Regions from separate parts of the Hymenobacter sp. 5516J-16 genome, predicted to be linked through region 1. Evidence: riboswitches for the same ligand, from Rfam matches in the RefSeq annotation. Region 1 holds a riboswitch; the other holds the start of a gene.

Region 1 (7,967 bases):
CACGTAGGCGGGAGCCAGCTCTTCGGGCTGACCGGGCGGGCTAGGGCTACCTCGTAGCCGAACTTTTCAATTTCTTCCTGCGGCATGGTGCCGGGGATGTTGGGCGTCCAGACCGGGCCGGGCACCACGCAGTTTACCCGAATGCCTTTCTCGCCGAGGTAGGTTGCCAGGCTTTTGGTAAGGGCATGAATGGCCGATTTGGTACAGGCGTAATCCACCAGAATCGGGATGCCAGTAAGCCCCACAATGCTGCCGGTGTTGATGATGCAGTCGTGCTGCTTAAGGTGGGGTATAGCGGCCTGCGCCATCCAGATGTAGCCCAGAATGTTGGTATCGAAGGTGCGCCGGATTTGCTCTTCGGATATATCCTCGAACTTCTCGGCGCTCATCTGAAAGGCCGCATTGTTGACCAGGATGTTCAGGCCGCCCAGCTCTTTGCGGGTCAGGCGCACGGCCTGCTTGCACTGCTCTGGGTCGCGCACATCTAGCTGTAGCAGCAGGCACTGGCGGTGTTGCGCTTCCACGAGGCGCTTGGTTTCTTCGGCGTCCAGGGTGTTTTCGTTGTAGAGCACCGCTACGTGGGCGCCTTCCATGGCAAAGGCCACGGCCACGGCCCGCCCGATGCCGGAATCAGCGCCGGTCACCAGCGCAATCTTGTCTTGAAGCTTGCCCGCGGCCCGGTAGGTAGAGAAATCCATGGCCGGCTGCAGCTTCATATCGGCTTGCCGGGCAGGGTAGGGCAGCTTCTGCGCGTGCGCCTTCATTTCCTGGGCCGTCGGCCGCTTCACGGGTTGGGGTGCTTCGGTAGCGGCGGCCGCTTTCGTGGCGGCGGGCGTGGCAGCCGACTTTTTACCCGGAGCGGCCTTAGCAGCCGACGGAGCGGGAGTAGATGAGGCAGAAGTTTTCTTGGCAGCCATTTGGGTAGCAAAGTATAGTTGAGGTTTCTGCTTACGCAGATTCCGACCTCAACAGCTAACCGGTATGCCCTTGGTTGGAACAGTCGTTCTGGCGGGGCCTCACCCCCAGCCCCCTCTCCTCAGGAGAAGGGAAGCCACGGCGGTAAGCGGTAATAAGTGACACGTTAGCAAGAAATCGGGGCAATAGCGGCTGGAAAGCTAGGTTAAGCAGTTCCGGACAGCCGGGCCTACAGTGCGTTGAGCCCAAAACCGAAAACCCGCTCCGCCTCCAGTGTTATCCTGCGCTTGCCAAGGACCTTATCACGTAGGAACAGGGCGTTGTTACGTCAATCATTTGCGCGCTGCTCAGGATGACACTGAAGGCAAACCGGAATGGGCCGAGGCTAATTGCTCAAATAAAAACCCGCCCCTGCTTGCGCCGAGACGGGTTTTATATAGCAGATTACGAGCAGGTTAGTGCTTAGTTATTCTGGTAATCAACGGGCTCTTTCACGTCCGCGCCCTGGTCTTGGAGGGCGGGGTAGTCGATGTAGCCCTTATCGCCGGGCACGTAGAAGGTGCTGGGGTCAGGGGTGTTGAGGGCCGCCCCAACGCGGAAGCGCTCCACCAGGTCGGGGTTGGCAATGAAGGGTACTCCGAAGGCAATTAGGTCGGCCTCGTTGTTAGCCAGGGCCTTGTCGGCGGTGTCGTGGGTGTAGCCACCGTTGAGGATGAAGGTGCCGTTGAAAATCTGGCGTAGGTGCGCGGCTACGGCCGGAGTGCCGGGCTTGGCTGCCATCGGGTGACCAGGCAGGGCCTCAATGACGTGCAGGTAGGCCAGGTTGAACTGGTTGAGCTGCTCGGTTACGTAGCTAAAAGTGCGTACTGGGTCCGAGTCGTGGATGCTGGCGCTGCCCTGGGGCGAGAGGCGGATGCCCACCCGGTCGGCGCCCAGTTCGTCGACTACCGCTTGCACTACTTCCAGCACGAAACGGGTGCGGTTTTCCAAGCTGCCGCCGTACTCGTCGGTGCGCTGGTTGGAGCCGTCCTGGATGAACTGGTCGAGCAGGTAGCCGTTGGCGCCGTGAATTTCAGCCCCGTCGAAGCCGGCCAGCTTGGCGTTGCGGGCTGCTTGGCGAAACTGGTCGATTACCCCCGGAATTTCGCTGAGCTCTAGGGCGCGCGGCGTGGGCACATCCTCGAAACCCTGGCCGGTAAAGGCTTTTGCGCCTTCCGGCTTGATGGCCGAGGGAGCTACCGGCAGCTCACCCTTATGGAAGAAGGGGTGCGACACCCGGCCTACGTGCCAGAGCTGGATGAAAATGCGCCCCCGGCGGCGTGCACGGCGTCGGTTACTTTCTTCCAGCCCGCTACCTGCTCCTCGGAGTAAATACCGGGCGTGTTGATGTAGCCCACGCCCTGGGGCGACACCTGCGAGCCTTCCGAAATGATGAGGCCAGCCGTAGCCCGCTGCACGTAATAGGTCACAACGGAGTCGGTGGGCACGTTGCCTTCGTTGGTGGCCCGGCTGCGCGTCATGGGCGCCATGGCAAAGCGGTTGGGCAGGGAAAGCGCGCCCACTTGCACGGGCGTGAAAAGATTGGTGGTTTGGCTCATGATGAAGTCGATGGTTGAGAAACAATGACGTACCGTTTCAGCACCCATCAACTAATGTCTATACACCAATGTTTTCACCGTCCTGACAAAAAGCAAAAACTGTCCTTCCAATGTGGAAGGAAGAATCTGAGTTTCGCCTCTGAATTCCCAGGCTCCTCGTTCCACTTGCAAGGATAGTTCTATAGGGCGTTACTGCTCAACCTATTGCACCACTACCTCCACGCGCCGGTTGCGGGGCGCTGCTGCGGGTCGCGGTTATTGGCCACTGGCCGTGTGCCGCCGTAGCCGCGGGCCGTAAGCCGCACCGGGTCGATGCCCTGCTGCACGAGGTACTGCCGCACCACCCGGGCCCGCTGCTCGGAGAGGCGCAGGTTCAGGGCGGCTTCGCCTACGTTATCGGTGTGGCCGGCTATTTCCAGCTGCATGGTGGGCTGGGCGCGCAGCGTGCGAGCCAGGGCATTCAGGGTAGGGCGCGAGCCGGGCAGCAAAGCCGCCGTGCTCTGGGTAAAGTAGAGGTTGGGCAGCGTTACGGCCGCGCCTTTGCTCAGCGCCGTTAGGTCGGGTAGCTGGGCGGTGGCGGTGTCGGCTTTTGCGGGCGCTGCTCTGGTCACTACCGGCACCACGGCTGATTTAGGTTTGGCCGCAGCTACGGGCGCTGGGCTGCTAGCTGCGCGGGCCGGCTTTGCAATCGGCTTCGGCTTGCCGCCGGAAGCAGCCGCCGGAACGGAGGCCGCGGCCTTGGGCTGGGGCGGCGTAGCCTCCACGAGAAGTAAAATATTGGTGGGCAGAGTGGAGTACAGATTAGCCGCTGGAATGGGCTGCGGTTCGTTGAACGTGTTGAAATCGGGTAGCTGCCAGGCTAGTAGTGCCCGCGAGTCCCGGTCGCTCTGGTAGTATTCCACCCGCAAGGCGTAGTAGCTCCCAGCTTTCATTTTCAGGTGGGTTGTGGAAACCGTTACGGGCTGATCGTGCCAGGAATCCAGCACTTTCTTCCCGCCGATCCAGACGCGCATCCCGTCGTCGGTAGCAATCTGGAAGGTGTACACCCCCGTTACCGGGGCATATACGTGGCCTGCCCAACGCACCGAGAAGTACTCGCCCGGCACGCCCGGTCCCGGCGACACAAAGTGGTTGCCGCTGGGCCCAACAGTCCAATTGAAGTCGATTGCTGCATCGGTGCGAGTCAGCACTAGCTTCTCAAACTTTTTACCCTCGTAGTACTGTCCACGCAAGCCCGAGCCGGCCTGGTGTTGAGCCAGCGTCCAGCTGCTCAGCAGGCATAAGCAGCCCGCTAACAATTTCTGACACAGAGAGGATAGCATCATAGTCGCAGACATCTAACGTATTGACCACAAAATGAACAAAATGCCAGGCCGCACGAACTTTATTCAATGAGCAGGCCCATTCCGTACAACGAACCATTCAGCTAAGCCTATATACTTCTGCGAAGCAAACCGTGCAGCAAGCCACCAACTTGCTGTTGCTACCCGCCTGTAGAAACGCGACACTCCACGTCGTGTCGGTGAGCAGTAAGCATTGGACGATGTGAGTTAAACAACTTCAGCAACGACTGAGACGCGAAGCGTCGCGTCTTCTGCAGGCGTGCAGCCTGAAAGCGAATGCCTCTACCTCCCTCCCAAAACTTCCCGGATTGAATTTCGAAGATTCCAGTTGTATCTTCGCCCTGTTACTTATCCAGAAAGACCGAGGGATTGGGCCCAACGACGTCTTAGCAACCTGAAATAAAACAAGGTGCTAATTCCCTTTCCAGGCCGCTTGGGCGGTTTGGAAGAAGATAAGAACAGGACTCGCGCCCCCACGCGGCTCTTTCTGGATAGGCACTTTTTTGCTGCCGATTTTCTTAGAAGAGCCGATATGTCGACGACCCTCCACCGCCCCCACTCCCGCTGCACGACATCCTGGCCCAGCGCGTCCTGATTCTGGACGGCGCCATGGGCACCATGATTCAGCGTCACAAGCTGGAAGAGGCTGATTTCCGGGGCACCCGCTTCGCGAATCATCCCAAACCCCTGCGCGGCAACAACGACCTGCTCAGCCTCACCCGCCCCGACATCATCAGGGGCATTCACGCCGATTACTTTGCGGCCGGGGCCGACATGGTGGAAACCAACACGTTCAGCGGCACCACCATCGCCCAGGCCGACTACGGCCTGGAGGACATCGTGTATGAGTTGAACTATGAGTCGGCGCGCATAGCCCGGGAGGTAGCCGACGAATTTACAGCTCAGAACCCCGCCAAACCTCGCTTCGTGGCCGGCGCCATCGGGCCCACCAACCGCACTGCCTCCCTGTCACCCGACGTAAACCGTCCCGGCTTCCGGGCCGTGACCTTCGATGAGCTGGCTACCGCCTACCATGAGCAAGTGCGCGGCCTCGTGGAAGGCGGCTCCGACGCCCTGCTCATTGAAACCATCTTCGACACCCTGAACGCCAAGGCGGCGCTGTACGCGGTGCAGAAGTTCTTCGACGAAGGTGGCCGGGTAGTGCCCATCATGATTTCCGGTACCATCACCGACGCTTCCGGCCGCACCCTTTCTGGCCAGACGGTGGAGGCTTTCTGGAACTCCATTCGCCACTTGCCTCTGCTGAGCGTGGGTTTGAACTGCGCCCTCGGCGCCGACCAGCTGCAGGTGTACATCAAGGAGCTGAGCCGCATTGCCGACGTGCACATTTCCGCCTACCCCAACGCTGGCCTCCCGAATGCCTTCGGCGGCTACGACGAGTCGGCCCAGGAATTTGCGGGCGTGGTGGAAAACTACCTCAAGGAAGGCCTCGTGACGGTGGTAGGTGGATGTTGCGGCACCACGCCCCAGCACATCGGCGAGCTAAGCAAGCTGGCGGAGCGGTACGAACCGCGGAGGTTGGCCTCACCCCAACCCCTCCCCGGTGGGGAGGAGCTTAGATTAGCTTCTGCTGATAGGATAACCAACATGTCTGGCACCCCTCCCCACCGGGGAGGGGCCGGGGTGGGGTAACCCGCCTCGCCGGCCTCGAACCGTTCAACATCACCCCCGACAGCCTGTTTGTGAACGTGGGCGAGCGGTGCAACGTGACCGGCTCCCGCGCCTTTGCCCGCCTTATCCGGACCGGTAACTACGAGGCCGCCCTGCAAGTAGCCCGCGACCAGGTGGAAGGCGGTGCCCAGGTCATCGACGTGAACATGGACGAAGGCATGCTCGACTCGGAGCAGGCCATGACCACCTTCCTGCACCTAATTGCCTCGGAGCCCGACATTTCGCGGGTGCCGATTATGCTGGACTCTTCGAAGTGGAGCGTGCTGGAAGCCGGCCTTAAGTGTGTGCAAGGCAAGAGCATCGTCAACTCCATTTCCTTGAAAGAAGGCGAGGAAACCTTCAAGGAGCGGGCCCGCACCGTGCGAGCTTACGGCGCCGCCATGGTGGTCATGGCCTTCGATGAGAACGGCCAGGCCGATACCCTGGAAAAGCGCATCGACATCTGCCGGCGCAGCTACGATATTCTGGTAAATGAAGTCGGCTTCCCGGCCGAGGACATCATCTTCGACCCCAACATCCTGACGGTGGGCACCGGCATGGAGGAGCACCGCAACTACGCCCTAGACTTCATCGAGGCCGTGCGGTGGATCAAGCAGAACCTGCCCGGCGCCCTCACCAGCGGCGGCGTCAGCAACATCAGCTTCTCCTTCCGCGGCAACGATGTAGTGCGCGAGGCCATGCATTCGGCCTTCCTCTACCACGCCATCCGGGCCGGCTTGGATATGGGCATTGTGAACCCCAGCCAGCTGGCCGTGTACGACGAAGTGCCGAAGGACCTGCTGGAATTGGTGGAAGACGTGCTCCTGAACCGTCGCCCCGACGCCACCGAGCGCCTCGTAGACTTCGCCGACACGGTAAAGCAGAAGGACAAAACGGAGGTAGTAGCCGACGCCTGGCGTAGCCTGCCCGTAGCCGAGCGCCTGCAGCACGCCCTGGTAAAAGGTATTACGGAGTTTATTGACGAGGACACCGAGCAGGTGCGCCAGCAAGTAGCCAGGCCACTGGAGGTGATTGAAGGCCCGCTGATGGCCGGCATGAACGTAGTGGGTGACTTGTTTGGCGCGGGCAAAATGTTCCTGCCCCAGGTCGTGAAATCGGCACGCGTGATGAAGAAAGCCGTGGCCTACCTGGAGCCCTACCTACTGGCCGACAAGCAAAGCGGCGACCGGCAAACGGCCGGTAAAATATTGCTGGCCACAGTGAAAGGCGACGTGCACGACATCGGCAAGAACATCGTGGGTGTAGTGCTGGCCTGCAATAACTTCGACATCGTGGACCTGGGCGTGATGGTGCCCCTGGAAAAGATTCTGGACGAAGCCCAGAAGCAACAGGTGGACGTCATCGGCCTGAGTGGCCTCATCACCCCGAGCTTAGATGAAATGGTGTACGTGGCCCAGGAAATGGAAAAGCGCGGCCTCAACACGCCGCTGCTCATTGGGGGTGCCACTACCTCCCGCCTGCACGCGGCCGTGAAAATTGCGCCCAACTACTCCGGCCCGGTGGTGCACGTCAACGACGCTTCCCGCTCGGTAGGCGTGGCGGCGGCTTTGCTGGGCTCCGCCGATGTGGAATACGCCCGCACCGTGCGCGAGGAGTACCGCCAGCTCCGCGAAGACTACGCCGGCCGTCAGCGCGAGAAAAGCTATTTGCCCATTGAAGTCGCCCGCGAAAACGGCTTCCAGGCCGACTGGGATACTGCCCGTATTGTGAAGCCGAGTTTCCTGGGCACCAAAACACTGGAAGACTACCCCTGGCTGAGCTAGCGGAGTACATCGACTGGACGCCCTTCTTCCAGACCTGGGAATTGAAGGGCCGCTACCCCCGCATCCTCACCGATGAGAATGTGGGCGAAGCCGCCACCCAGCTCTTCCACGACGCCCAGAAGCTGCTCAAGCAAATCATTGACGAGAAGTTGCTCACGGCCCGCGCCGTAGTGGGTTTCTGGCCCGCCAACACCGTCGCCCACGATACCATCCAGATTTTCAAGGATGACAGCCGCGAGGAAATCCAGACGGAGTTCTTCACCCTGCGCCAGCAGAGCGAGAAGGCCCCGGCGTGCCCAACCTGGCCTTTTCCGACTTTGTGGCCCCGCGCGAAACCGGCCGCGCGGACTACATCGGGGGCTTTGCCGTGACGGCGGGCTTGGGCATTGAGAAACTGCTGGAGAAGTACGAGCAGGAGCACGACGACTACTCCAGCATCATGGTGAAAGCCCTGGCCGACCGCCTCGCTGAGGCCTTTGCCGAGCGCCTGCACCAGCGCGTACGCGAGGAATTCTGGGGCTACGACCCGGCCGAAAATCTCACGAACGAGGACCTCATTCAGGAGAAATATAAAGGTGTGCGCCCCGCCCCGGCTACCCCGGTTGCCCCGACCACACCGAGAAAATTACCTTGTTCGAGCTGCTCGACGCCGAGAA
Region 2 (7,967 bases), 330 kb from region 1:
GAATAGCGGCCGTCAGTTGAGTGGCACTGTGCAAGGTAGTAGGCCGCTCAACGCCATTAAAGCGGATGGTGCTTCCATTAATAAAGCCGCTACCGGTAACAGTAAGGGTGAAGCCATTGCTGCCCGCCGCAATGCTAGCGGGACTGAGGCTCGTCAGAACTGGCGTGGGGTTCAGGGCGGAGGTAGCTTGCAGCTGGAAGTTGTCGAGGCGGAAGGTGCCGCTGCCGGAGGTGGCCCCGCTTACCAGCAGCCGCAGCACTAGCGTGTGCTTATAGTCCAGGTCGCTTACCCCAGACAAATCGAGTGTCCGTTCCGCAAAAGCCAGTTCCGGCACGGCCAGCGTGGTAGGAAAGTTTGTGAAGTTAGTGCCGCCGTCGGTGCTGTAGGCCACCGTAATGGTAGTAGCGCCGGTGCTGGAACGGTAGGGCTGCAGGTACAGCTTGTAACCGTAGTAGCTGCTTAAGTTACTACCGCCCAGCGCAAACTGGAAGTACCTGCTATTGGAGCCCGTGGAATTTGCCATCGACAACGCCGGGCCGCTCGAAGCGGCCGTAAAGGCACCAGCACCCGTAGCCGTACCCGGGCTAGTAGCAAACGCCTCCGTTGAAGAGGCCGCCGCCGTAACGCCCGCCGCCGTAACGGGCGTAAGCGCATCATACCGAGTACCCGAGTTAAAGTCGAAGCTGACAAGGGTACTGGTTGTCTGACCCTGAGTCAGCAAAGGCAACATCAGCAGAACAGCGCAGATAAGAAACAGATGAACACGCTTCGCGACGGCCATAAACACCATATTTGTACCTATTGAATGATTAATATTCCTGTTACTTTTTTAAAGTTTAACCAAAGATATATAAGAATATAAGTTACAGGGTACCCGGTAGTAATTCATCCGAGAGCTGCCCATAAAAGCATATCGCAAAAGCGGCCAACCTCAGCATACTGCCTGTACCGAATGGTCATAAAAAAACCTCTCCGTTGAATACAGAGAGGCTTTTTTGTTGCGAAGCGAAAAGATACCAGCGCTTATTCTTTTTCAAGGCGCAGCTCAGCACCCTCGGGGCTACGGAGCGTGAGCTTGTCGTCGGTGAGCGTTACTACGTCGAAGGTGTTGCTCTGGGCAGCTCCATCAGGCGTCATAGTGATTTTCTTACCGGCCTGGTCAAACTCATACTTGCCATTTACGGCACCAGCAGGAGAGGTCATGTTATACTGCTTGTTGGCAAAGAAGGTGATGCGCTCATCCTCCTGAGCATCCGTCTGTTTTACTTTGTCACCGCTGGCGCTCAGCTCTTTATCGGTTTTCCAAACTTTGCTTTCGGTGCCATACAGCATGTTCACGCCTTCTACTTTGCCTTCTTTGCTGCCGCAGGAAGCAGTGAAAAGTACCAGTAACATGAGCAGGCTAGCTAGGTAGCGCAAGGGAGCGGAATTAGTTTTCATGGGGCAGGGAGATAAGTTAAAATGAGGGAGAAATACCACCAAGCAGGACACTTGGTATTGCGCCTCTTACGGGGCAATTCCGCAAGATGTTCAGCCTAGAATTATGCGCATGCGCCGGATACAACTTATTGTTGGCCTTGGCGTAAGAGCCAAAACCGACGCCCTTTTCCTGCCCTGCAAGTCGGTCGTTTCTTCCACATTTACTTGCATTTACCACTATGGGACTGTTTGATTTCCTTTCCAACGACGGCGAAAAAAAACCCGTTGCTCCTGCTCCTAAACCTGCCGCTGGCGGCGCCACCGATTTCTTCGGCAACGCTAACCAGCCCGCTGCCCAGCCGGCAGCTGCTCAGGCCGACAAATACACGGTAGTAAGCGGCGATTCGCTTTCTAAAATTGCCAAGAACCACTACGGTGACGCCTCCAAGTGGCATCAGATATACGATGCCAATAAGGCAACCATCGGCGCCAATCCCGACCACATTGAGGTAGGCCAGGTGTTGACTTTACCTAAGATTTAAGCCTAGGCTATATCTAGAAATTATCCTAAAAAGCCACTCATAAACGAGTGGCTTTTTTTGTGGCCTACCCATGCTTTTTCGTACGAGTATGTTTGCGGTAACGGACAGGCGCATGCCAAATTTTTCCGATAACGTAGAGAGTTGTAGTTCTTGCAACTAGCTTTATGAGATAGAGCAACGGATACTTTGTGTTTGAAAATCAGCGGCTTGAATCGTCGTATTGGCTTTAGCACCTTCTAAGGGCTGTAGTCAGCCACCGCGGTAAAAAATTTTGCTACCCTATTGCATATATCAAAACCGCTGCTATACCTTTGCAATACCAACCCGGTACTCCCCCGCTCGCGGCGGGGTAGTTTTCATAAGATTTATACAGAAGCGGCGAGAGAACAGGCTCCCTGACCCGCTGGCAACCTTCGACCGCGCGAAAGGTGCCAATTCCTGCCCGACCAGCTTAGCTGGCGGGGCATATAACTCAGGAGTACCATGGAAAACACCCTCGCTTTCGCCCCTTTCTACCCCACTGCCTTGGTCGCTTTGTTGCGCCCTACCAGGTCGTGGGGTTTCTGTGTTTCGGTAGCTGCTCCAGCTTTCCGGCGAATGCGAATGCGCTGCTGTAGCGCGTGTTGTTGCTGTTGCTAGCCTGGCTCCCGGCTAGCTAATCCCTTCCTCTTTCTTGGCCTGATTCTGCGGTGACCCACAGTGGCACCCGAGGCCCGCCTGCATCCCCAATCAGCTTCAGAAGCACTTTCTGACTGGTTCCGGTGCGGCCCCCGCTGCGCCTCATCGTGGCTTTCTCTTCGCGTTTTCGCTCCCTCATTTCCTGTCCAAACGGTCTTTAACCCAGCCTTGCCATGTCCACGCAGAACCTCCACTTCGAGACCCTACAACTCCACGCCGGCCAGCAGCCCGACCCCGTAACTGGTTCCCGCGCCGTACCGCTCTACCAAACTACCAGCTACGTGTTCAAAAATGCCGAGCACGGGGCCAACCTGTTTGCCCTGAAGGAGTTCGGCAACATCTACACCCGCCTGATGAACCCCACCACCGACGTGTTCGAGCAGCGTGTGGCGGCTCTGGAGGGCGGAGTAGCAGCTCTGGCGGTTTCCTCGGGGCAGGCGGCGCAGTTCATTGCCCTCAACAACATTCTGCAGGCCGGCGACAATTTTGTGAGCACCACGCACCTGTATGGCGGCACCTACAACCAGTTCAAGGTAGCGTTTAAGCGCTTGGGTATTGAGGTGCGCTTCGCCGATGGCGACCAGCCGGAGAAGTTTGAGGCCCTGATAAACGAGAATACCAAGGCCATCTACCTGGAAACCATTGGCAATCCGAGCTTTAGCATCCCGGACTTTGAGCGCATTGCCGCCATTGCCGACAAGCACGATCTGCCCCTCATCGTGGACAATACGTTTGGTGCGGGCGGCTACCTGTTTCGGCCCCTGGAGCACGGCGCCCACATTGTGGTAGAATCGGCGACGAAGTGGATTGGCGGCCACGGCACCTCTATTGGGGGCGTGATTGTGGACGGCGGCACATATGACTTTGGCAATGGCAAGTTCCCGCAGTTTACGGAGCCTTCCGAGGGCTACCACGGGCTGGTGTTCAATGATGTATTCGGGAAAGGCGGGCCGTTTGGCAACATTGCCTTTATCATTCGGGCCCGGGTGGAAGGCCTACGCGACTTCGGTCCTTCCCAAAGCCCATTTAATGCCTGGCAGCTGATTCAGGGCCTGGAAACGCTGAGCCTGCGCGTAGACCGCACCGTAGAAAACGCCCTGCGCGTGGCTACCTGGCTGGAGCAGCACCCGCAGGTAGAAGCCGTGAACTACCCCGGCCTCAAGAGCAGCCCCTACCACACCCTGGCCCAGAAATACCTGAAGCGCGGCTACGGCGGGGTGCTCACCTTCGCCATCAAAGGCTCCAAGGAAACGGCCACGCAGTTTATTGATAATCTGAAACTGGTCAGCCACCTAGCCAACGTGGGCGACGCCAAAACGCTCATCATTCAGCCCTCGGCTACTACCCACCAGCAGCTTTCCGAAGAGGAGCAGCGCGCCGCCGGCGTGACGCCTACCCTCCTGCGTCTCTCGGTGGGCATTGAGCATTTTGATGATATCCGGGCCGACCTGGCCCAGGCCTTTGACGCGGTGCGCAATGTAGCCGCTCAGCCCACTGATGCGGCCGGTAGCACGCTGTTGCCGGAGCCAGAACTCGAACACGCCGCTACGCTGGAAGTCTAGCACTTGAGAGGGGTTGATGTCCGGCGGCAGGTGAGAGAGCCGCCGGGCAGCAGCTTCCAGCCACGCGGTAAGCGGGCCGGTGCCGACGTTTTTTGTGAGAGAGGAACCATCGGAACATACGCCGCCCGCACCTGGCCGGGGCGGAGCCGGGCAGAATCGGCTCCGCCTGCGGGCTAAGATATAATCGAATGAACCCGAATGCCGCGCGAAGTTTCCTTTCGCGCATGGTTAAACGCTCCTCGTTGCCCTGGCGCGCCCCTGGCAACTACCCGCGAAGCAGCTTCCGACTTCGCTTTCCTTTGAACCGCGCTCCTTATTCCATGTCTTCCGAAGAACCACACCTGTTCCGTCTGCCCCGGCCCCTGCGGCTGGAAAGCGGCGCTGCCCTACCCCGGGTGGAGGTTACCTACCATACCTACGGCCGCCTCAACGCGGCCCGCGACAATGTGGTGTGGGTGTGTCACGCCCTCACGGCCAATGCCGATGTGCTAAGCTGGTGGCCCGGTTTATTTGGCGCGGGTTGTCACTTCGATCCGGCCGACTGGTTTATTGTGTGTGCCAACGTGTTGGGCTCCTGCTACGGCACTACCGGCCCGCTTACCCCGGACCCGCTCACGGAGCACCTAGCCTACCAGCACTTCCCGCTCCTGACTATTCGGGATATGGTGGCTGCGCACGAGGCCCTGCGGGAACATTTGGCCCTGACGTCGGTGCACACCCTCATTGGCGGTTCGCTAGGGGGGCAGCAGGCGGTGGAGTGGGCCGTACAGCGGCCCGAGCTATTCGAGAACCTGGTGCTACTGGCTACCAGCGCCCGACATTCGGCCTGGGGCATTGCCTTCAATGAAGCCCAGCGCCTGGCCATTTTCGCCGACCCTACTTACGAAACGGCTACCCCCACGGGCGGCGCGACGGGCTTGCGCGCGGCCCGCGCCGTGGCCCTGCTCAGCTACCGCAGCCCCGATGCCTACGACCGTACCCAAACGGACCCCGACGAGAGCAAGCTCGACGACTACCTAGCCAGCTCCTACCAGCGCTACCAGGGCGACAAGCTGGTGGCCCGCTTTAATGCCTACAGCTACGTGACCCTGTCGCGGGCCATGGACAGCCACAACGTAGGGCGCCGACGCGGCGGCGTAGCGGCAGCGCTGGGCCGCATCCGGGCCCGCACGCTGGTGGTGGGCATCAGCTCCGACGTGCTGTTTCCGCCCCAGGAGCAGCAGTTGCTGGCCCGCCACATCCGGGGCGCCATGTACGCCGAAATGGATTCGCACTTCGGTCACGACGGCTTCCTGATTGAAACCGCCCAGATTACCCAATTCCTCGAACGATTCTACGTCCAGAGCTATGTCCACTAACGCTGCCTTCGCCGCCTCTGCTGCTTCCCTTGCTTCCACCGCCCAGCCTTGGCGAGTAGGCCTCATTGGGTTTGGGTGCGTGGGCCAAGGCCTTTTCGATATGCTGAATCAGCAGCCTGAGTCCGGTTTTAGCATTGCCCGCATTGTGGTGAAAACGCCCGGCAAGGTGCGGCCCCTACCCCCGAGCGGTTTAAGTACGACGTGCAAGCGGTGCTAGCAGACGATACCCTGGACGTGCTGGTGGAGGTAATTGACGATGCCGACGCGGCTTTTCAGCTAGTAGCCGAGGCCTTGCGCCGGGGCCGCCGGGTAGTCACGGCCAACAAAGCCATGCTGGCCCGCCACCTGCCTGAGCTCATCCGGTTGCAGCGCGAAGGCCGGGGCACCTTATTATATGAGGCCGCCGTGTGCGGCAGCATCCCCGTTATCCGGACACTGGACGCCTATTTCAGCACCGAGCCGCTGCGCCGCCTCACGGGCATCCTCAACGGCTCCTCCAACTACGTGCTTACGCGCATGGGCGAGGACGGCTCCTACTACTCCCCGGCCCTGGCCGAAGCGCAGGCCCTGGGCTTTGCCGAAACCGACCCTACCCTCGACATGGGCGCGTTCGACCCGCGCTCCAAGGCCGTGCTGCTGGCCGCCCACGCCTACGGGGCTTTTCTGCAGCCAGAGCAGGTGCTCAACCTCGGCATTGAAGGAATTAGCGCCGTAGATGTTGCGTTTGCCGCCAGTCAGGGCCAGAAAATTAAGGTAGTGGCCGGCCTGCAGCGCCTGCCCGACGGGCGCGTAACGGTGCTCGTGACGCCCCAACTCATCGGCCCCGAGTCGCCACTGTACACCGTGGATCAGGAGTTTAACGGCGTAGTCATTGAGGCCGATTTTGCTGGTGAGCAGTTCCTGCGCGGACGCGGCGCAGGCGGGCACCCCACCGGCTCGGCCGTCCTCGCCGATTTGGCTGCCTTGCGCCAGGGCTTTGCCTACCAGTACGCCAAAGCCGCCGCGGCCCCTACCTACGCCTCCGACCTGGAAATAGAAATCTACCTGCGCACCGACGAGGACCGCATTATCGATTTGCTCGATTTCAGCGAAATTTCCGAAGAGGCCGACGAGGACGAATACGTAGTGGGCTACGTGGCCCTGGAAAACCTGATCCGCCACCGCGACACCCTGCGCAAGTACGGCGCCTTCATCGTCCGTACCGGCCGCCTCCGTCCCATCAGCGTCGGCACAGAACTGGCCGAGGAAGTTTCAGCCTAAGCCGCAGCCTCTCGCTGACGTAGCGCGCTGAAGAGACGCGACACCTCGCGTCTCGTCGTTTTGATGTTGTTTATGCGGGGCTTTTCATCGCCAACCGTTCTAGCACCAAGACGCAAAATATTGCGTCTCTATAATCTTATACTTGTCATTCCGAGGGCAGCGAGTAATCTGGGTTAAGCCGTTGCATGGTGAACTCAGGTTCCTCGCTCCCGCTCGAAATGACAAGTGGTTATTAAGCTTCGATCGGGGCCTGCTTCTCCTACTTATTTACCGCTCTGACTTCGGGGTGCTGCCTTGCGGTGGCGCGGGAGGCGTGGGGTTAGGTGCGGCATCAGCGGCGGGCAGCGGCAGGGCTGGCTCGGCAGGACGCTGGGTTGAGTCGGGCGTAGATTTCAGCAAATCGGGCCGCCAGGTTATTTCAGCGGGGGTCGGCAGGCCTTGTAGTTCGATGCGCCGCGGCAGCAGCAGGGCCGTAACCTGCGCCGCCCGGCGCGGATTCAGGGCGGCTGCCAGCAGCGGCCCGGGCGCGCCTACCCCTAGCAAGGGCCGCAGAAAGTCGCGCATGGCAAAAAAGGCCGAATCAATATAGGTTGGCTCGAACGAGTACGGTACGTGGCCCGCCCCGCGCAGCCGACGCAACACATTCGGCACGCCTACCGCGTTGGCCCGTAGGCGTAACGCCCCGCTCCCGTACACTAGCTGGGGCGGCAGCGCCGAGCCGACCGTGCCGCGCCCATACGGTACCAGCCCGTCGCGGGTGCCGTGGACGCTGCACAGGGGTACATCCCCCGCTTCGAGCCAGGTAGCGCGGGCCAGGGCACCACACAGGTTAATTACCCCGCGGGGCCGACTGCTGTAACCGGCGTGGCCGCCACTGCCTTCCAGTCCGCCCAAGGCTTTCAAATCGAGGTAGGCAGGTACTTCAGCGGCTTTGTTGAGGTAGCCCGCTTGCAGAGCCATAAAGCCGCCGGCCGAGGAACCACCCACAAACACGTAGCCCGGATGCACCCGAAACTTCTTCGCGGTAGCCGCATCGTGTCGAAAAAACCGTACCGCCGCGCGCATATCCTGAGTAGCCCGAATGGCGGCCCGCCCGATACCGACAGTATCGAAGGGGAAGAAATACAGTCGGTAATCAATGGTAGCGG

What was found. A riboswitch is a leader RNA that binds a small molecule or an ion and turns the genes downstream of it on or off. The one in region 1 is predicted to bind S-adenosylmethionine.
Region 2: linked by a shared signal. The riboswitch ahead of MUN84_RS08810 (O-acetylhomoserine aminocarboxypropyltransferase/cysteine synthase family protein) and the one ahead of metH (methionine synthase) in region 1 are both predicted to bind S-adenosylmethionine.

Annotation. Positions count from the first base shown of each region.
Region 1 is NZ_CP095058.1:2,110,967-2,118,933, forward strand. It holds partial or broken gene MUN84_RS10510 (SDR family oxidoreductase) at 1-764, opposite strand, end outside; partial or broken gene MUN84_RS10515 (alkene reductase) at 1,378-2,561, opposite strand; gene MUN84_RS10520 (OmpA family protein) at 2,726-3,838, opposite strand; SAM riboswitch class I at 4,202-4,315, shown strand; partial or broken gene metH (methionine synthase) at 4,466-7,967, shown strand, end outside.
Region 2 is NZ_CP095058.1:1,782,984-1,790,950, forward strand. It holds gene MUN84_RS08795 (T9SS type A sorting domain-containing protein) at 1-730, opposite strand, end outside; gene MUN84_RS08800 (lipocalin family protein) at 1,024-1,440, opposite strand; gene MUN84_RS08805 (LysM peptidoglycan-binding domain-containing protein) at 1,659-1,961, shown strand; SAM riboswitch class I at 2,324-2,435, shown strand; gene MUN84_RS08810 (O-acetylhomoserine aminocarboxypropyltransferase/cysteine synthase family protein) at 2,813-4,201, shown strand; gene metX (homoserine O-acetyltransferase MetX) at 4,522-5,559, shown strand; gene MUN84_RS08820 (hypothetical protein) at 5,549-5,776, shown strand; gene MUN84_RS08825 (homoserine dehydrogenase) at 5,770-6,819, shown strand; gene MUN84_RS08830 (alpha/beta hydrolase) at 7,087-7,967, opposite strand, start outside.